One region of the Shewanella glacialimarina genome, then DNA from elsewhere that is predicted to be linked to it. Evidence: predicted binding sites of a transcription regulator. Region 1 holds the regulator's gene; each other region holds the start of a gene.

The links. The regulator sigma-54, encoded in region 1, starts transcription at its own class of promoters, with help from an activator protein. The targets are predictions, from matches to a motif close to GTTGGCACGNNNNTNGNNT.
Region 2: a site for sigma-54 is predicted at 2,845-2,863, ahead of FJ709_RS06710 (nitrate reductase). Genes of this name have one in related genera too.
Region 3: a site for sigma-54 is predicted at 1,822-1,840, ahead of FJ709_RS02640 (superinfection exclusion B family protein). Genes of this name have one in related genera too.
Region 4: a site for sigma-54 is predicted at 2,739-2,757, ahead of FJ709_RS09290 (YccF domain-containing protein). Genes of this name have one in related genera too.

The regions. Positions count from the first base shown of each region.
Region 1 covers NZ_CP041216.1:3,922,177-3,927,631, reverse strand. The annotation lists gene rapZ (RNase adapter RapZ) at 8-865, opposite strand; gene ptsN (PTS IIA-like nitrogen regulatory protein PtsN) at 862-1,305, opposite strand; gene hpf (ribosome hibernation promoting factor) at 1,308-1,595, opposite strand; gene FJ709_RS17140 (RNA polymerase factor sigma-54) at 1,622-3,115, opposite strand; gene lptB (LPS export ABC transporter ATP-binding protein) at 3,276-4,007, opposite strand; gene lptA (lipopolysaccharide transport periplasmic protein LptA) at 4,004-4,591, opposite strand; gene lptC (LPS export ABC transporter periplasmic protein LptC) at 4,578-5,138, opposite strand; gene kdsC (3-deoxy-manno-octulosonate-8-phosphatase KdsC) at 5,135-5,455, opposite strand, start outside.
Region 2 covers NZ_CP041216.1:1,551,527-1,556,981, reverse strand. The annotation lists gene FJ709_RS06710 (nitrate reductase) at 1-2,804, opposite strand, end outside; gene FJ709_RS06705 (cytochrome c3 family protein) at 3,123-3,458, opposite strand; gene htpX (protease HtpX) at 3,723-4,586, opposite strand; gene pepE (dipeptidase PepE) at 4,856-5,455, shown strand, end outside.
Region 3 covers NZ_CP041216.1:651,928-657,382, forward strand. The annotation lists gene FJ709_RS02635 (sensor histidine kinase) at 44-1,666, opposite strand; gene FJ709_RS02640 (superinfection exclusion B family protein) at 1,881-2,492, shown strand; gene FJ709_RS02645 (DUF3149 domain-containing protein) at 2,653-2,790, opposite strand; tRNA gene FJ709_RS02650 (tRNA-Leu) at 3,251-3,335, shown strand; gene FJ709_RS02655 (S8 family serine peptidase) at 3,825-5,455, opposite strand, start outside.
Region 4 covers NZ_CP041216.1:2,137,882-2,143,336, reverse strand. The annotation lists gene FJ709_RS09305 (ChrR family anti-sigma-E factor) at 1-634, shown strand, start outside; gene FJ709_RS09300 (hypothetical protein) at 1,159-1,332, shown strand; gene FJ709_RS09295 (1-aminocyclopropane-1-carboxylate deaminase/D-cysteine desulfhydrase) at 1,623-2,600, opposite strand; gene FJ709_RS09290 (YccF domain-containing protein) at 2,804-3,217, shown strand; gene FJ709_RS09285 (substrate-binding periplasmic protein) at 3,220-3,975, opposite strand; gene FJ709_RS09280 (EVE domain-containing protein) at 4,126-4,593, shown strand; gene FJ709_RS09275 (TIGR00266 family protein) at 4,751-5,455, opposite strand, start outside.

The sequences.
Region 1 (5,455 bases):
ATAGCGATTATTTATGCTTGTTTATAAGCTCTCGGTGCCTTGCTTGAACAACATGTTTTTTACCACTTGAAAAACGTTTAGCAAGCTGGTCGGCGATATAAACTGAACGATGCTGGCCACCAGTACAACCAATAGCTATGGTTAGGTAGCTGCGGTTATTGCGCTCTAAGTGGGGCATCCATGTTTCAAATAGGTTTTCTATTTGCCAAATGAATTTATTTACCAGCGGTTGCTGGCCAAGAAATTCCTGCACGGGTTCATCTAATCCAGTAAAGGGACGTAATTCTATTTCCCAATGTGGGTTAGGTAAAAAGCGTACATCAAACATAAAATCGGCTTCGGCGGGCATACCATATTTAAAACCAAATGACTCAAAATTGATCACTAACTCTTTATCAACACTGCCCATTAAAATTTCACGTACTTGATCACTAAGTTGATAAATATTTAACTTAGATGTGTCGATAAAATGGTCTACGTATTCAGAAATAGGCGCCAGTAGCTTACCTTCAAATTGAATCGCATCCTGTAGGGACATATTCTTTTTCGATAATGGATGTAGTCTGCGGGTTTCACTGTAACGTTTTAGTAGGGCTTCATCACTTGCCTGTAAAAAAAAGCTTATGACTTCAGTATCCTTAGATAACCACGCAAGCTGCTGCTGTAATACTTTACCTTGCTCTTCTATATTTCTAACATCAACACTTATGGCCACCAGTTCATTGGTGTTTCTAAGCTGCTCTAATAGTCGTCCAATTAAGGGCAGTGGTAAGTTATCAACGCAATAGTAACCCAGGTCTTCTAGTACCCTAAGTGCGACAGATTTACCTGAGCCCGAACGACCGGATACAATGACTAATTTCATGCTGTGATAACCTGATAGAGTTCAGTTGAGTTACTTGCTTTTCGTAACTGCTTAAGAATCTGTTTATCCGATAACTTTTCAGCCATTGAGGATAGGGTACTGAGATGTTGCTGGCACTGGTCTGCTGGCACCAGTAATGCAAATAAGAGATCCACTGGTTGTTTGTCGATAGCATCAAATGAAATCGCTTCTTCGCACTTTATAAAAACCGCGATAGGGCGAACGATGGACGTTAAACGACCATGCGGGATTGCAATGCCAGAGCCTATTCCTGTGCTACCCATTTTTTCTCTAGCCACTAGGCTTTCAAAAATCTCTTGTGAAGATAGGGATGGGTACTGGGCTGCAGCTAAATCGCTGATAAGCTCCAGTACCTTTTTCTTACTGCCCGGTGTGGCACAGGAGGTGCATTCCGGCTGCAGGATGGTACTAAGTTCCATCATTAATGCTTAGTTAATTTCTCTTTGTGTTTAATGACCTGACGATCGAGTTTATCAATCAGGGCGTCTATAGCGTGATACATGTCGGCATGTTCAGATGTCGCAAATACTTCAGCTCCATTTAAGCTGACTTTTGCTTCAGCTATCTGTTGTTGCTTTTCGACATTTAATACTACGTGGACATTATTGATCTGATCGAAATGTCGTTCAAGTTTTGTAAACTTACTTGTGACATATTCTCTTAGTGATTCAGTAATTTCAATATGATGACCCGTCAAGGTGATTTGCATATTTTTCCTCCAATTGCCTAGGTAGATTATAAACTCTTACGTTGGTTTGAGGGAGGGATCATCATCGCTTCGCGGTATTTCGCGATGGTGCGACGTGCAACATTGATCCCTTGTTCTGCCAGAAGGTCTGCCATTTTACTGTCGCTTAATGGCTTTCTCTGGTTTTCAGCTGCCACCAGCTTTTTAATAAAGGCTCTAATTGCTGTAGATGAACACTCTCCGCCATCATCAGTACTTACATGGCTAGAGAAAAAATACTTAAGTTCGAATAGTCCGCGCGGTGTATGCATATACTTTTGCGTGGTGACACGCGAAATAGTAGATTCATGCATTTCGACAGCTTCAGCTATGTCATTCAACACCATAGGCTTCATTGCTTCTGCACCATACTCAAAAAAACCTTGCTGAAATTGCACAATACAATTGGATACTTTAAGCAGGGTGTCGCTACGGCTTTCTAAGCTTTTTATAAACCATTTGGCTTCTTGTAAGTGACCTCGAATAAATTGAGTATCTGTTGAACTCTTACTACTTTTTGCCATGGCGGCATATTGTTGATTAATCCCTATTTTAGGCATGTTATCAGGGTTCAATTCAACTACCCAACGGCCATTCTTTTTCGTCACTGACACGTCTGGGATAACATATTCATCATCCGGTGGGGTGATCATCGTGCCAGGACGTGGATTTAAAGATTGAATTAATTCAATGGCTTCGCGCAGCTCATCTTCTTTTAGCTTAGTTTTACGCATTAAGGTGCGAAAATCACGTCCTGCTATCAAATCTAAATAATCTTTGATTAATATTCTGGCATTATCAATATGTGGCGTATCTGGTGCAAACTGAACAAGTTGAATCAACAAGCATTCACTTAAACTACGCGAAGCAACCCCGAGAGGATCGAAATGTTGTATGCGTTTTAGTACCGCTTCTACTTCGTCTAATTCGACAGAATCATCGCCCATAGCTTCTAAAATATCTTCAGTACTTTGGGTGAGATAACCTGTGTCATCAATGGCATCAATAATGGCTGTGGCAATAGCTAGGTCTGTTTCAGAAAAAGGGGTTAGATTTTTTTGCCATTCTAAATGCTCGTATAATCCTTCGGATGTTTCACCTTGGAAGGGCATGTCATCATTTGGCATGCTGCCTGAACCCGAACCAGGACTTGCCATTGGTGAGGCGCTGTACACTTCATCCCAGGTAGTATCCATTGGCAAGTCTTCAGACATTTGCTCTTTAGTCATTGACTCTGCGGTGTCGACATTTGAAGTGTCTTTTTCGACTACAGGTGCACTGATTTCATTGAAGTCAGTTTCTGATAGGTCTTTTGAGTTGTCATTTTTGTTGCTAAGTGCTGAAAATTCATCTTCCATTTCAAGCAAAGGATTGGAATCTAATACTTGTTGAATTTCTTGCTGTAACTCCAAAGATGATAACTGCAGCAAACGTATAGCTTGTTGCAGCTGTGGGGTCATAGTGAGGTGCTGACCCATTTTAAGTTGGAGTGAAGCTTTCATTACTGCTGATCCCTAGAAGAATTCGGCTTTCTACACTGATTAAAGTGAGTGATAGTCGCAATTTTTTAACAAATGGTTTTACTTTACCTACAAACGATCTATTAGCTTAGTTGCCAGAAACACTATGCCAAGCAAGTGCTTCAGATCCTATTTAGATTAACTATAGCTTGAATTGTTCGCCTAAGTATACTGCTCGAACTTGCTGATTGTTGAGTACTTCAGTTGGAGTGCCTTCGGCAATCAAATTTCCCTGACTAACGATATATGCCCGCTCACACACATCAAGTGTTTCACGGACGTTATGATCAGTAATTAATACGCCTAGGCCACGGTGTTTGAGTTGAAGAATGATTTTCTTAATATCAATCACTGAAATAGGGTCAACACCCGCAAAGGGCTCATCTAACAATATAAATTTAGGATTGGCTGCTAAAGCGCGTGCAATTTCTACCCGTCGTCTTTCGCCTCCAGATAGTGACATGCCTAGGCTATCGCGAATATGGGTAATATGGAATTCTTCTAAAAGATGTTCAAGTTCCTGAATTCGCTCATCCGAAGTCATCGATTTTCGGGTTTGCAACACGGCCATAATATTATCGTGCACACTGAGCTTTCTAAAAATACTGGCTTCTTGCGGTAAATAGCCAATACCTTTTCGCGCACGTAAATGCATTGGGTCAGCAGTTAAGTCATCGTCATCAATTAAAATGCGGCCATGATCACTTTTGACTAAGCCAACAACCATATAAAACGTGGTCGTCTTACCTGCGCCATTGGGACCAAGTAGTCCGACAATCTGGCCTGTTTTTACAGTTAGACTGACACTTTTAACCACTTGACGACTTTTATAGCTTTTAGCTAAATTCTCAGCTGTTAAGGTAATTTGGGTCATTGGTTACCTTGCTTTTTTAACGGAATTTCAGGTAATTTTTGTACTGGTGAATTATCATTTTGGAAGTTTTCCGGTTGAATAATGGTAATAACACGATCTTCACCTTTACCGGTACTTTCAGCGATAAGTTCCTGAGCATTAATATTGTAACGGATCACATTACCTGTCACTTTACTGCCAGCTTGATCTAGCTTAGCGTTACCGGTTAATAACAGTCCAGTTGTTGCTAAGTCATAACGAATTTCATTGGCACTGGCTGTACCTATGCGACCATCATCAAGTTCTTGTGAAAACGTAGCAGGGTTACCGGTCGCAATGAGCGTTTTAGTCTGGCCGTTTTCAGCTGAAAATGCCCGCAGTTCATCGGCTTCGATATTGATCGAGCCTTGGGTAATCTTTACTGGTCCGTTAAAAATAATTTGATTATTTTTAACATCAGCTCGTTGACTTACAGCAGCAATTTTAAGCTCTTGCTTCAAATCGCCTTCTTTGGCTACGGCGTTGCCTGCTAATATACTAATAGCTAAAGTGCAAATAACACTGCTTTTACCGAGCAATGTTGTTAAAAAATTAATGTGGTTCATATGTCCCTTCTACCTGACTGAGTAAGGTAATTTGTTCTGCATTGAGATCGGCAAATAGCCCTAAGCCTTGAATAATAAAACCATTACCTTTAATGGTAACTGACTCTTCAGAACGGCCTATCATAGTGTTTAAATTAAAGGTGACTTGCTGAGTCTCAAGTGATTGTAATGGCTCTTTAATATCAATAGCATCGATAACTACATCGTTATGTAAACTGACTTCATTTGAATGTTGATCTAAGGTCGCATTTTTAGCTGTTATTTGCCACTGCGCTTTACCATTTTCAGGGTAAATAAGTAATACAGGCTCTGTAAATAAAGTGGTATTTGAGCGGGTAAAATGTTCCATATGCTCGGCACTGACTTTGCTGTCAACAAACCCCAACTTATTAAATTCTGTCGTGCGAAGATTGTCGGCCACAAAATCAGGTCGCTCAATTCTAGGATCTTTGATTAACGCCATTTGATTACGTTTGACTTGTACTTGCCAATACAATACCAAGGCTAAGCCAAAAAATGCACAAATAGCCAATGTGGTTCGATTCATATGCTCATACCATGTGCACTTTCAAATTTATTTTGGCTTAGTAGTAACAAATCAGTGAGTTCTCTCAAAGCACCATTGCCACCTTTAATGGTAGTTATCATATGGCAATGTTGTTTCACGTAAGGATGTCCATCGGCAACGCTAACAGCAAGTCCTACTACTTTCATAACAGGTAAATCTACCATGTCATCGCCAATATAAGCTACCTGTTCAGCAGTGACGTTATATTTTCTGATTAATTCCTCGTAGGGAGTAAATTTATCATCTATACCTTGATAAATATCTTTGATACCTAAAGCCGTCATGCGATTTTCGAC
Region 2 (5,455 bases), 2.1 Mb from region 1:
TGATGCTCGGTATCTGACTCATCACTAGAATCAGTATAGGTAAGCGCCTCAGCCCAATGCGCTGCGGCGCACTGTTTAACTTCACTATGGCAACTGCCACATTGTCGGCCACAGCCTAATGTGGATTGCGTCGCATCTAAAGCCTGTTCAAAGCTGATATTTTTTACACCTTGTTTAAACACTTGTTGGCTAAATTGTTGATTGATTTGATCACCAATACTGGCAGCGCTTACCCCAGTACAGGCACAAATTAATGGACTATTACCTGCTTTAATCTGTTGATGAAGTTGGCCTAATAGCTGGCTATTTAAGGTTTTACCAATAAATGCGCCTATAGGTTCTAATGCCACATTAACGGGGCTGCGCGATAATATTTTCAACGCAATCAATTGCCCCTTATGCACATTGCATTGAATGTGCAACAACTGATGCCCAGATTGACTAACTCGCGTTAAGGTCCACTTTAATGAATAGGGTGTGGCTTGATATGCAAAACCATCTTGTTGGTTTTCAAACCCAATATGATGACAAATACCATTGGTTAACGTTTGAGCCACTTGCCAGCAAAGACCGATAGCCGCTTTATCATGATCTCCAAATACCACCCCTTGCAGAGCTAATATAACCGGCGATAAAGTGACAGCTTGGCATTTAAATCCTGGCTGAAGTGAAATGGGATCAACTCGGCTATCAATGACTTGATTAATCCCTTGGGTCAGTGAAAACTGCTTTGACCAGTGCATAGACATAGACGCAACATCGACTGGCATGTCTTTATCTGCGACCACACGAGCCATTGTAAAATATTGGGAGGTTGATTTTGTTTTTTGTTCAGCTTGAATACGGGCTAACCCACCTTCCACTAGATTAAATAAACCCAGTTGTTTGGGATGTAAATGGATCACAGGTTCTGGCACGCTGGCGCGTAGGCTAGCAATATGGCCTGTACGGGTCATGGTGTGCCACTGATCTCGACTGCGGCCACTATTGAGCAACAAAGCGGGTAAGTTTGGGCGACTATTTGCAACACCAGTTACTGATTGACCTTTGGCTAAGTGAGCTGATACGTTCGCAGGCGTCATAAACTGTGCTTTACCGCTGACAGTTGCAAACTGGCCATTGGAAAAAACACGTTGATGTTGTTGGCCTATTTGCTCAATGGTTGCAACTGGCCACTGTGTTGGCACTAAATCATCATATTGAGTTTTCGTTAATCCAGCGAGTCCGCCAAGATTAAAGTGTTTATCTGGAAAAGCTTGTTTCACTTTGGCACTGAGTAATGCAAATTCGCTAAATACACTGGCATTATGTTCGAAATCAAAGCCGTTAAAGCCCATTTTAATCGCCACTTGGCTCACCGCCCACCAATCAGGTTTTGCCTGACCTTTGGCGGTAATAAAACCACGCTGGCGTGTAATAGTGCGTTCACTATTGGTTACTGTGCCACACTTTTCGGACCATCCTTGCGCGGGTAACAATATATCCGCTAGCTTAGCGGTGTCAGAATCAGGACTCACTTCAGACACCACCACAAACGGACAATCGGCTAGTGCTTTGGCAATTTTGGCGCTATTAGGTAGCGATACCACAGGATTAGTGCCCATAATCCATATGGCTTTTATCTTACCATCGGCTAACGCATCAAACATATCAACAGCCGCTAAGCCTTTTTGTTTAGCCACTGTTCCGCATTGCCAAAAGTCTGCCAGTAACGCCCGCTCATTATCAGCAAATCCCATATGACAGGCTAATTGAGTAGCCAAACCGCCTACTTCTCGGCCACCCATTGCATTAGGCTGTCCGGTCAGCGAAAAGAATCCTGCTCCAACCTGGCCTATTTGACCTAGCGCAAGATGACAATTAATAATCGCATTAGTGATATCAGTGCCATTCACTGACTGATTAACACCTTGGCAGGTGGCCGTAACCACTTGCTCATGCTGACTAAAAAGTTGGTAAAACTGTACTAAGTCCGAATACGTCACCCCAACAGAGTCGGCAAGTGTTTGCAGATTTGCACTGAACTGTTGTGCGTGGGTAATGGCTTCAACAACACCTTCTGTGTGAGCATTAATATAGCTTTGATTCAGTGTGCTGTTATCTGCAATAAAGCCCAGCAAGCCAACAAATAACTCTAAATCTGCCCCTGGGTTTATCGCTAAATGTAAATCAGCTTGCTTAGCCGTTGCGGTTGATAACGGGTCGATAACTACCAATTTATAGCCATTGACTTTTTTGGCCGCTAAAATACGTTGGAATAAAACAGGATGGGTCCAGGCAGTATTCGCGCCAATTAATACAATAACTTGTGCATGCTCAAAATCTTGATAACACCCAGGCACCACATCTTCACCAAATGCTCGCTGCATTGCACTCACAGCTGACGACATACACAGGCGTGAGTTAGTATCGATATTTGCGGTTTTCAAGAAGCCTTTAGCAAACTTGTTGGCAACATAGTAGTCTTCGGTAAGCAACTGACCAGATAAATACAAGGCCACTGAATCAGGGCCAAATTGATCAATGGTTTGCTGAAAGGTATCTGCAATTAATTGCGTTGCAACATCCCACTCAAGTGGTTTACCTGAGCGCAATTTAGGGTAGCGCAGCGTATTGGGCTGAGTTAGGCTTGCTAATAAACGCTCACCTTTAGCACACAAGTGGCCAAAGTTAGCGGGATGAGCTCTGTCGCCTTGTAACGTCAACGCTAAGCCGGTTTCACCAAGTGTTTTTGTTGGATGTTGTCTTATGGTTAATCCACAGCCGACACCACAATATGCACAACTTGATTGAATATCCGTCATTCCAACACCTATCTTCTCGCTACAATAATTACATTTCACATCGCAACTAGCGTGCCAGATTTATATTGAATTGAAATTAAAGGTGTTTTATTAATTTAGTGAGAAAACCAATGCGAATTTGCGCAACAAAAGTGCAACAATACGCACCAAGTTTGCGCATCTAATTGAAAACAAAGCGATTTAAATACCTCTTTAGAGGTATTCCGGTTTTTTTGCTTGTTATTTGAAGTGGATAACACTGAGGATGATTTGATTTGATGGCTGTTAAAAGTGTTGATGTAAATGAGCCATCAACACTTTATTGGACGTCGCTACACTCTATTTAGCGACACGGCCATCATCGTGGCACGCTTCACAAGCTGGTTGTTCGCCGACATTAACCTCATGTACAGCATGGCAATCTGCACACATTAGCATACCATCATGCGGTTTATGGTTATCATCCATTTCAGCTAATGAACCATGGCAACTTTGACATTGTTCAAATTCATATCCACCGTCAGCAGAAGGCTCTTCATCAGCATGACAGCTTTCACATCCATTCATGCCGGCATGAAAATCAGCTAAGTTTTCCTCTGCGGCAGACGCGCCAATTGAAAAAGTGAGCACTGCAAAACAAACAGCGAATAGAGAACATAAGAAAATATTTTTCATATCAACCTCTTTTTATCCACGTTAGCCACAATGGTATTGAATAAAGATGATTATTCATGATTGAGACTTTATGTAGATGATTTTTTGGCTTAAATCCAATTTAGTCGAACTACTGTACTTAAGCAACTATCATGCTATAACAAGACTTTAGCATTGAGGCTGAACTTGAAACGTGCGTTATATCAATACATCCATAATACAAGCTATAAAACAAAAACTGGAGCACAAGGCTCCAGTTTAGTGGTGTTTATTTTACCGGCAATATTAGCTGTTCTTTAAAGCCGCAATGCGTTTTTCTAGTGGCGGATGGCTCATCATAAACTCAGCCATAGAACGCTTACCGCTAATACCTAACGCTGACATTTGAGCTGGCATTGCACCCGCTTCTGGACCCATTTTTAAACGTTCAAGCGCAGCTATCATCTTATTCTTACCCGCTAAACGTGCAGCACCTTCATCCGCTCTAAACTCACGTATACGAGAGAAGTAAGCGACTATGATTGAAGCTAAGATACCAAACAACATATCTAATACAAACACCACAGCCATATAGGCAAACATACCTAAGCCTTCACCCTCTTCGCTATTGCTAGAGACAACATTATTAATAATGCCAGCAACAACACGCGCCGCGAAAATAACAAAGGTATTTACTACACCTTGGATTAAGGTCAGGGTTACCATATCACCGTTAGCAACGTGACTAACTTCATGAGCAAGTACGCCTTCAATTTCATCCTGTGTCATGCCATAAAGTAAACCAGAGCTTACCGCGACTAATGAATTATTTTTACTTGGACCTGTGGCAAAAGCATTCATTTCAGGTGATTGGTAAATTGCCACTTCAGGCATTTTTATACCTGCTTGCTCAGCTTGACGAGCAACGGTTTCAACTAACCAGCGCTCAGTATTATCACGTGGATTGGTGATCACTTCACAACCCATGGTTTTCTTTGCCATCCATTTTGAAATGGCTAAACTGATAAAGGCGCCACCAAAACCAAAAATGGCAGCAAACACTAATAATCCACTCATCGTAGAAGTGTTAACTCCTAGAATAGACATTACAATTGAGGCCACTAGCAAAATTGCCATGTTGGTCGCAATTAACAAAAAGATACGCTTCATTTTAGCTCCTGTGTTGGCAAGATTGCCGATATCAATACATTCTACAGACATAATATGTCCGGTAAAATGATTTTCAAGGTATTGAAGATTAAATATGATTTAATCAACCAAGATACATTATTACGCGCAGATTTTAGGTACAGATACTTAATTGAAACTTAAATATCGCTACACAAAAACCGGAAAGTTATCTCTATTATCTTGCTGCGATTAACTTTGTTAATATGGCTACAATCGACTGTGGTTATTGAAGAAAAAAAGGATATTTTATGTCAGTTAATGCTTTATTATTGAGCGCTTCTAGAGTGGGTGACACCCCGTATTTACAGCATGCTGTTGAGCTTATAAAACCATTGTGTGTAGCAGGACAAAAATGGCTGTTTATTCCTTACGCTGGTATTGGTATGAGCTACAGTGAATATTTGGAAAAAGTCCGCCAAGGCTTAGCTGATTTACCCATCAATATTAGTAGCATTGATGAATACGGCGATCCAAAACAAGCCATAAATGATGCCGATGGTATTTTTATTGGTGGCGGTAATACTTTCCAATTACTCAATGAATTATATCGTTATGATTTAGTTCACCTGATTAAACAGCAGGTCAGTGAAGGTAAGCCTTATGTGGGCTGGAGCGCTGGCTCTAACATTGCTGGCTTGTCAATTCGTACCACCAACGATATGCCAATTATTGAGCCGCCTTCATTTACCGCTATCGGCCTAGTGCCATTTCAAATAAATCCACATTACAGTAATTATCAAGCACCGGGCCATAATGGTGAAACTCGTGCCCAGCGTTTGTATGAGTTTACTCAAGTGGATCCGCTCACCCCCATTATTGCTATTCAAGAAGGTACTGCACTTAAGCTC
Region 3 (5,455 bases), 1.2 Mb from region 1:
TCGCTATGGTGTTACTGGTTTGTGTGATTTTACAGTGACTCACTTACTCAATAATTAACGTATTGTCGGCGAACTTTGGCACATTTTCATAAGGGAAGCTGACAATAAACATTGGACCGCCTAATGGTGAAATTGGCTCATATTTGACGTTGCCATGCAGCAAGGTCGCGGCGTTAAATGCTGCGGCTAACCCCAAACCTATCCCTCCTCTGTTTCTGGCAGTAGTAAAGAATGGCTCAAACATGCGTTCGGCTACATCCGCAGGAATACTCAAGCCATTGTTTTGAATTTCAATATTCACTTTGTCATACTCTATTGCCACATTTATCGTAATTTGGCTGTGTTCGACGCCTTTAAATGCGTGTGTATAAGCGTTAGAAATAATATTACTAATAATTTGGTTGAGTAAGTTAATGTTACTAACGATTTCTAACCTTTCATCTATATTTATAGTTATATCAACATGTTGTGGTGAAAACATGATTTGAGTTGAGTCTATAATGTCTTCTAGCTGTTTTTTCAAATTAAACTGAGTATTTTTCTCATAACGTTGCTCTGCTGCTACCGTTTTGAATTTTTGGATTAATGTGCTGGCTCGAGTAATATTATTAACTATTAGTTCGCAACTTTGCTGGTACTCTTCAAGAATACGGTTTATCTCCTCTAAGGTGGCATGCTCGCTATGGATGAGCTTAATTAAATCTTCTACATGAGAGAGTTGAGAGCTTGCCGCAGTTAAACATATACCAATAGGGGTATTTATCTCATGTGCCAATCCGGAAACTAGCCCTCCTAATGCCGCCATTTTTTCCTGTTCGACAAGCACTTGCTGAGCACGTTTTAATATTAGTAATGACTGCTCTAGTTCTTTGGTTTGTTCTTTTACTTGACGAGCCAGTTCATCTTTATAGCTTCGCTCAAGTTTAAGTAATCGTTCTCGATCTTCTAGTGCACTTTGCAATGCGGCTTTCGATTCTTGTACATCGGCAAATGATGCCCGTACTTGCTGTTGCATACTATTAATCGCTTTTGCCACCATAGCAAATTCGTCGCGTTTACTTTTATGGTCAAAAACTAAAGGATTAAAAGGTTTATCCAGGCTTATTTGCTCGCAATATTGACTGAGTTTTAGTAGGTGTTGGGTAATGTTTAACCAAACTAAAAATAAAATAAACCCTGCAACTAAAAAGGTTTTTATCGCATTTGATAGTAATATAAGAATGGCTTTATCATAAAGTCTATCGTAAATAATGTTCAAGTCAGCTTGGACGAGTAAAGTGCCTACCTTTATCTGATTTGAATTGGTGTAAATAAGATCAAATTGTTTCTCAATCGTCGATTTCTGCTGATACTTACCCGCCTGCCACTCTTGACCGCTATCATCTTTTATTGAGATATAGGTAATGTCAGGTAATTGGCTTAAACCGTCTAGCTGAGTACTAATTAAGCGCTCATCTATTACCCAAATACTGGCAGCTAATACTTCTAAGTTTACTTTTTCGATACTAGAAAATGCTCTATCTATACGGTTTACATCACTGTTGTAATCGTTAAATAACTGATAGATAGTCGTAAGAAGGGTGATAAGCGAACTAAAAAGCACAATCGATAGCATAAGCTTTCGACCGATAGGGCTAGTGAATAATTGATTGGAAAATTTCAGCATGGTATTTATTTAATTATTTAATTAATCTAAGTGCTTATATAACAAGTTAGTTCAAAATTTACATTATAGCTATATTTAATTCAGTACTTTTCTATTGATTTTTCAAGTGCAACACTATCCCAATTATATTGATGTTTATTAATTTATTGGCTAAAGGTGGCATTAAACTTGCTTTTAAGCATTAGATGTTCAAATTTCTGACACTGAGGCTGTGATGAAAAAAGCGATGATTAAAGCAATTAGCTTGAGTAATGCAAAGCGTACTTTCATGAGTGCGATGTTATGGTTGGTAGTGTTATGCTTGGGGTTATTATTTGCCCCGAAAGAGCTGTTGTCTCAGTTAGCCCTTGCTGAAATTGTGGCACAGTATAATTATCTTATTGGTTTAGCTTTGATCGTGGGGGCGGCATACTTTCTAAGTCAATTGGTGAGCTTTGTTGCCGATGAGTCTATTCAACATTTACGCCAAAAGCGAACTGTTGAAACAATTGAAGCTAAAGTGAAATTACTGGATCCTGCCGAAAGGGCATTATTAAGAGAATTCTTTTTACAAGGTGCCACCATACTAGCATTGCCCCAAAATGAGTTGGCAGTTAAAAGTTTATTGCATACCAATATTCTGGAAGAGCTGGGTAACGAGCGCCATTATGCGATTCAAGGTCCTACAGCAGAGTATAAAATTTCAATGTCTGCTCGAATTTATTTAAACCGTGACGTTCTTCGTTTACCTGCGGGAGAGCCTACACAAGAAGAGTTGACTTATTTATTGAAGACCAGACCTCACTTTATCAGTGGCCTAGTTCAACCCCGTAAACATGCAGCTTAATAGCCTTCATATTTAGAGACAAGGGTATCAGAAACTCTGTTTTTATAGAAATTTGCGTAATAAGAAAGTGGGGCTGAATTAGCCCCTAAAATGGATCAGAATTTATAATTATCGTAAATGACTAAGAATAACGAACAGATATAATATTATAGCAATGATGTTATTCATCATTGCCTGGTGCAGACTTCACAATAAACATCCACATTAAGTAAGATACAATTCCCAAAGTACTAAAAATGACAATCATAGACATTAATCCAATTGGGTTTCCAAACATTAAATCTAACCAAAATGCCATGATAGCTATCCTTTTATTTGTGAAGTCCTAGTTATCATAATGCTGAAATAAGATTACAAAGCTGATCTTGATCAATGTTAGATCCTATTATTAGATATACCAGTGTGTAAATGTGATCTTTATTGTGTTTATTTGCTCTAGCCTGTACGAATTAGACTCTGCTCATGCAGCGAACTTCTTAAATTAGCGGTGTTTTCTACAGTTTATTTTGAGGATGCGCTGAGAATTTAGGCAATTGTTTAGTTTTGTTAGTAAAGTCTACCCAAAGGACTTGCCATTGTCATAAGCATGGGTATAATTCTGTTCACTTAATTGATACTCATTAAGTGAAGTGATTATCGATTTTTGTATTATTGCTTAGAAAAGTTTTGCTCTAATAAACTCTTGGTTGTTAAATTTTGCAAAGATATTTAGGTGTTTTAGATTTCTTTGCAAAGCTAAATGTAGCTTAAAGAGCACTGCCCGAGTGGTGAAATCGGTAGACACGTCGGATTCAAAATCCGATTTCGAAAGAAGTGACGGTTCAAGTCCGTCCTCGGGTACCATTATTTAAAGCCCTGTTCTTAATTGAACGGGGCTTTTTTTATGCTTATTTAGTGATACTTGATGCAAGTACGTACCTTCCTTTAATTTTATCTCTGCTATTACTGTACTCAAAGATTATTAATCTAATTTTTAGAAAAGGGTTGAGAGCCGTAAAAGTTGTTTAACTGAGATCTCTACTGTCCATATTTTACCTTCAATACTAACTTTAGAAGCTTTACTAAGCAGATCAAATAGCGGGCTATTAATTTCCTGAATCAAAACGCATTTTGTTGCTGTTACAACAAACTGCAGCACAGTGGCTGACTCGTCAGTTTAAAATGGTTGGGTCAAGTTTCTGGTTTAACAGGTTTGCTGAAATTGAACCGTTTGATGAGACATCTCATACAGGTGTTTCAGATTAAGATGAATAAATCGAGTTATGCTTAACTAATAAAAAAACCAGTTGCCGGAGCAACTGGTTTTTTGTTTTTACACGCTAACTTTGTTGATTAGTGCTTACGACGACGGAACGCCGCTAAAGGTAGTAATAACGTTGTTAACCAACCTAAAGAACCACCATCATCATCTCTTGGTAAAGATTGAACAGTTACTTCTCCAGTATTACTTTGTAATGCACCATCACTAGCAACAACACTGAATGAATATGTTCCCACTTCAGAAGGCGCAAAACTAATGTTCGCCTTAGTTGGGTCAAATGCAAGAGAAGGACCTCCTGTTTGAGTCCAGCTATATGTTAACTCTGAGCTATCTATATCAGCAGCATTTGAGTTAACTGTAACAGTTTGTCTTACAAGGCGGTCAACAGCAGATGGTGCAACTGTTGGCGCATCGTTAACATTACTAACGTTGAACATTACTTTAGTTGGAGTGATCTTATTACCCGCATTATCTTCAGCAGTATAAGTCAGTGTATCTGTTCCAAAGAAATCATTCTTAGGTGTATAAGTTATCTCACCCGTTGAGGTTACAACAGCTGTACCATTTGTAGGATTAACAGTAATAGCAGCATTAGATAAACCGCCTGATGCTGAGATATCCATTACACTTTGTGCTTTTGCTGTCATGCCATCGCCAGACACTTGAACGCGAGCGACTTTTTGATCTGCTTTAGTATCATTTATAAGCACATTCATTGATGCTGAACTATCTTCAACAACGTCAAGCATATCTGCTTGACCAAGATTAAACTCAGTAGTTTTTACCTTATAAGCTAACTCGACACTGCCAGCGGCAGCAGCAGAAATTTCTACATAATCATTTGCAGCAACAGTTCCACCAGTACCATTGAAGTGGTAAGTTGTGCCTATCGCGCCACCAATGTTTTCCGCGCCGATTGTTAATGCAGCAGGAATAGTAGGTACGTTGAAGTAATTAAATGTCACTTCTTCAGTATCACCTGCTTTAAACCATACGCTGAAGCTATATTGATCACCTGAAGTGTCACCATATAACTGTGCGTCGTTCCACTCAACAACAACCCATTGAGAAGTGCCACTAGTTACGACACCGATAGACATTGCTCCGCCGCCAGTATCACCTACAGATCCATCGCTTAAATCGAAATCAGACCAGAAAGGTGCAACGATGTTGTTAGGGTTACCAGAGTCTGGTAATTCTTTATTCGCATAAGTACCAGCAGTAGTGCTGCTACCAGGGATAACAATACCATTGTCTGACATAGTTATCTGAGTGTAAGTTTGACCATTGTACTTATAAGCTGGAACGGTAAATACAAAGTTAGCTTCATCACAGCCATCAGCACATACTGGGGTGAATGATAAACCTAAAGCGGTAATGTTAGGATAAGAACCAGTACCTTTAGCTGAAACCATCTTAGGTTGTTTCATAGTACCAACCCAGGTAATTACACCTGTTTCTTCATTAACACTCATACCATTCTGAGTCGCATCTGCTATGTTGACCATAACATCATCTTTGCTTGTTAGCTTGGTACCTTTAGGAGCTGTAGCGGTAACAGTAATAGCTGAAGTGCTTTTAAACATAGTGTTATTGACAACGGCCTTCACTTCAAATTCGTCAGCAGTGGTAATATCAGCATCAGTAGTAAAGGTGTTGATTAAAGATGAGTCACTTGTTGCTCTAGCCAATACAGCTAAAG
Region 4 (5,455 bases), 1.8 Mb from region 1:
TAAGGGAGAACTACCGCTATCAATGTCATTGGCGGTTTCAGCCCATGCCGAACTTTGTGATATTTGCAACAAATCTTTATCACTATTAACCAGAGAGCAATCCGTTGAAGCGTTTAACATTGATAGTTTCAGCAACGATTCGACAACGGATATAGACATGGATTTGTTGTTAGATAAAATGTTGGATAGCACACTGGATGAACTTGATTCAACACCACATCACCCAGTAGACAAGGGTACGTTTGAAGTATCAGTTAAAGGTGAGTCTTATACTTTACCAAGAGCATTTAGACATCAGATTAACGCTCAGTGGCAGGGTATTGGTAAAGTCAGCCGTCTACGCTTAAACACAGGTGAAGAAAAAGCAAGGGCCAGCTTATTACACATAGCTGCAGACGGTGAAATTCCTGAACATACCCATAAAGGTTCTGAGCTAACGTTATTATTAGCAGGTGAATTTAGTGATAAGTTCAACAGTTATAAGCCAGGAGACTTCATGCTACTTGATGAAAACCATGAACATTCTCCTAAAACAATGTCAGGTTGTTTATGCTACACCATAGTTGACGCACCATTGTATTTTACTAAAGGATTTAGCAAACTGTTAAACCCTATTGGTGAGTTGATTTATTAAGGTTGGATGTTGAGCTTAACTGTGATGCTTATTACAGATAATTTTTGTGACTGTGCTGTTTGGTAATAAATAAGTAATATCTATTGCCAAACAGATATTTTACATATATTATCATTAAAGTTTAATTACTTTGTTTATCTGTTTACCTATCGTAAGTCTGCTCAACTTCCTTTGTAAACCACCACAAGCGCCTTTGATTTTATCTATGTTGATACAGAATTAGTATCCATTAATATATTTATTCTCATTGTAATGGGCTTGTCATAAACCTATGGTCAACTATCACTGTCAAGCATTTGATGTATTATCTACACATTAAATAATTGAGTTAATTGTAAAACAACCTTTAATTAATAATTAAGATTTTTTACATATTTCTCACATAAAGACTTGATTAGTGTAAGATTGATAAGGTAACTTAATCTAGTAACTTAAATCTTTCGAAACACGAAAAATATTAAGGGAATTATATTGTTAAAACTTACATCACCTAAGGGTGAACAAAAATTATAAGGAGTATGATAATGTCATACCAATTTAACGGACACGAAATTACAGTTAACTTTCCTGTTAATTCTATTTCATCAAACAAAAACTCAATTGCTTTTACTGATTCACAAGGTAAAAACAAAACAACTTTTTCAAAACGTATTGAAGCCGTAAACTTTATGAAATGGCTGATTAGTTCGAATAAGTAATAAGTACATCCCCTACGCTTAGGCGTAAATCATTTGCTCTGTTATTTAATAAACCTGGCTAACGGTATTCTCCTCTCATTTACCGGGCGTTTATTAACAACAGGGCAAACTGATAAATCCGCTTTACCACACACTCAAAAACTCTTATCAATAATTTCTGTTAAAGAAAATAACTTTTATATATCTGTAAAACGATATTATTATGTTGCAATACAGTGGTAGATAGTCTGTTATGCCATAAAATATATATTCAATATTAATACCCTCTGCATACTGCATATAGCAATCAGTTATGTATTAGCAAGCTTACGTTTATATCTGGGTAGCATAGTTGCATTCCCTAACAAACCGCCTTGATGAATATATAAAACTTGCCTATCTGGGCATTGATTCGCTTCTATGTAGCGCTTCAACACGCTCAAGCCAATAGGGTCGTATAATAAATCAAACTCTATTCCACTTGTTTCTAGCACATCGTTCCACAACTCAAATAAGGGCAAATACAACTTACCAAAGTGATACTTATTGCCATCATTAATAATAGTGGGATGCTGGGTTTTATCTGGGTTTAATTCACAAAATTGATTTGCTAAATATGTATCACCGCCAACAGTGCTGCAAGTTAACACCTTAATATCAATTATTTCCTTTTGGCATTTTTTTATAAAATACTGTTGCAGAAAAACTGCTGTCGTACCTGTACCAGATGGAAGATATACTGAAAGAGCGGATATATTTTGTCCTTTAGCCCAATCTATAATTTCACAACCAAGCTGGTAGATGCCAGTTTTAGCATATTCACATCTGCCCCCCTCAGGAATAAACAGTATTTGTTGCTCAGAGTATCGATTTAGGTATTCAGGCTTAAGTATGTTTATGACATCATCCAAATGTTTACAGCCACTGAGTTTAGCTTGACCCCAATCAACTTGAATAATATTGGCACCGTTATGATGGGCTTGAGTAAAATTAGACACAATAACTGGGTAGGTTTGTAATTGTGACTGTATATAAGCACTAATATGGCTTACATAATAATCTAGCTGCCAGCCTTTCATTTTTGCCAATACCGATAGCGAATATAATGAATTTGCTTGAGCCGAACCCGATCCCACTATTCGTGTCACTTTAGGAAAGTCATTGATAAGGAAGTGATAAAATTTTCTGGCTTTATTACCACTAAAATTAGGGTGTAATTTATCATCACGCTTGACGAAAACTTGTCTTCCTGCAAAATTTATTGTATCTGTTGGGCTATGACTTAGCATTTATAACACCATTAAAACTAATTAGGGTCATTGTAACTAAAGTTGGTTAAAATCGCTCATTTTTAGTCTAAATCTCAATTTTTACTTTACTTCATCAAAATAAAAATCAATTTAACTATTTAGATCAATACTTTAAACCTTGGCACATTCCCTGCTTAGTTATCAATATTAATCACATATTTCAGTTATAAAAGGAAAAGGATATGGCTATTTTTAGACTAATTTTTAATATTGCATGGTTTATTTTAGGTGGATTTATAATGGGTCTAGCCTGGTGGCTTGCAGGGCTACTATGTTTTATTAGTATTATTGGTATTCCCTTTGGACGGGCTTGTTTCGTCATTGGTGAAATGGCATTTTGGCCATTCGGACAACAAAGTGTTAATCGAAAACACTTAACGGGTGTTGAAGATTTAGGAACAGGTACCATAGGATTAATCGGTAATGTTGTTTGGTTTGTGTTTTTTGGGATTTGGTTAGCGATAGGTCATTTAGCTCATGCGCTAGCATGTTTTGTGACTATTATTGGTATTCCATTTGGCATTCAACACCTTAAACTGGCATTATTAAGTCTAACCCCTATCGGCCAAACTGTGGTACCAAACGAACAATATTAATATTAGGGATGCTTAAGAGATTCTTGTAAATAAGCATCCATCATTATTTGAGGCTCAAATTTTGATAAGCCATCGTTAATTATTTTAAGCCACCTTTCGCCCTCTTCATTATTTGCTAACGCAACATGCAAGCTCTTAGAATCAAGGACTTTATTATTGATTTGCAGTAGATGTGATATTTTTTCAATTTTAGGATCACTTTTTAAATATTGATAAACATTAAAATCGATTACAATTGTGTCAATACGACCAGCTGCTAATTTTAATATATTCTGCTTTTCATTCATGGCCTCTTCATATTTTTGCTCACCACTAGCAATCATAGTGTCTATCTCGTCTGTGTTTACATACCCTTTTACCACGCCTAATACATATTTATTTAAATCAGTGACTGTATCCCAAACAATCGGGTTACTTTTAAGCTCCAATAAACCTATCGGACTTGCACCTAAAGACTGAGAAAAAATAAAATCATTTGTTACATTAATGTATTCAGGGAAATAGCCTATTTTAGCCCCAGTTTTTGCCATTCTAATAGCACGAACCCAAGGAACAACTGTGACTTTTAATTGATGGTTGTCATAAGCAATAGCATGTTTAACTATACGAGTAGCAATACCTTTTTCAGTCAACTCAGCACCACTAAACGGTGGCCAATCTAGCGTTGATAGTTCAAGAGTTTCTGATACAACAGCACTAGACATAAAGAGCGAGAAAAATAAGCATAAATGCTGGTTTTTTATGCTATTAGATAACATTAACATCACTCCATCTCCATAACGTTACTCTTTAGATAAAAATCATATGGAAAACCTTGTGGATAGTGGTATCAAAAAGCTACCATCAAAGTCTTATTTATATATATTCTTGTTCTGATAATAGTACAAAATGACTACTTGGTGTGATAAATGAAATATTGGTTAATGAAGTCTGAACCTGATGACTTCAGTATAGATGACTTACGAAGGTGCAGTGGACAAAAATCAGCTTGGCAAGGAATTAGAAATTATCAAGCCAGGAATTTCCTACGAGATCAAGTTAGCGTCAATGATTTAGTGCTCTTTTATCATTCAAGCTGCAAAGAGCCCGCAATTGTAGGACTCGTTCAAGTAAGCCACTCTTCACAGCCTGATCTAAGTGCTTTTAATAGCTCATCACCGTATTTCGATCCTAAATCTGATCCTTTGAAACCTCGCTGGGTTGAGGTTGAAATATCATTTATTGAGAAGTTTATTAATCAGATAAGCCTGAAACAACTTAAAGCTGACATGAAACTAGCGGATATGGTGTTAGTGGCAAAAGGTGCAAGATTAAGTGTTCAACCAGTCAAAGAATCTGAATTTGAATACATATTATCACTTTGTAGTAGGACTTGAAGAGTAAATAGACTCAGATTATTACTAATAAAATTTTTACCTTTATAAAAATCAAAATGCTTACCTTATAATGAGTAAGCATTCTTACTTGAATTTACGTATAATCTTGGATAATTGATATTTTTAAACAGTATAAAATTGATTAAATAATAGATTATTAATCTTCACCTTTTGATGTACCACCTTTAGTAGGTGCATGGGCAATAATACGATCAGCCATACGAGAGAATGGTAACGATTGTAGCCAAACGGTTCCGTGGCCCTGTAGGGTAGCTAAAAACAACCCTTCACCGCCAAATACCATAGACTTAAGCGAACCAGCTCGTTGAATGTCGTAATCAATTCCAGGAGAGAACGCGACTATACATCCAGTATCAACCCTCAATGACTCTCCATGCAGCTCTTTTCTAATTAAGGTGCCACCTGCATGAATGAATACCATACCGTCTCCTTTCAAACTTTGTAATATGAATCCTTCCCCGCCTAAAAAACCTGCTCCTAAACGACGATTAAATTTCATGGTAACGTTTGTGCCCAGTGCTGCAGCTAAAAAACTGTCTTTTTGACAGATAAGCTCACCATTATGCTGAGATAAATCGACCGCTAAAACACTACCTGGATAAGGAGCTGCAAAAGCCACTTTCCGCTTACTGTGCCCATCATTAGTAAAGTGAGTCATGAAAATACTTTCACCGGAAAACGCCCGCTTACCAGCGCCAAGTAACTTACCGAAAAATCCAGACTCAGGTTCAGAGCCGTCGCCCATTTTAGCCTCAAAAGTGATATCTTGTTCCATGTAATTCATCGCGCCCGCTTCTGCTATCACGGTTTCATGTGGATCGAGCTCCACCTCGACTAATTG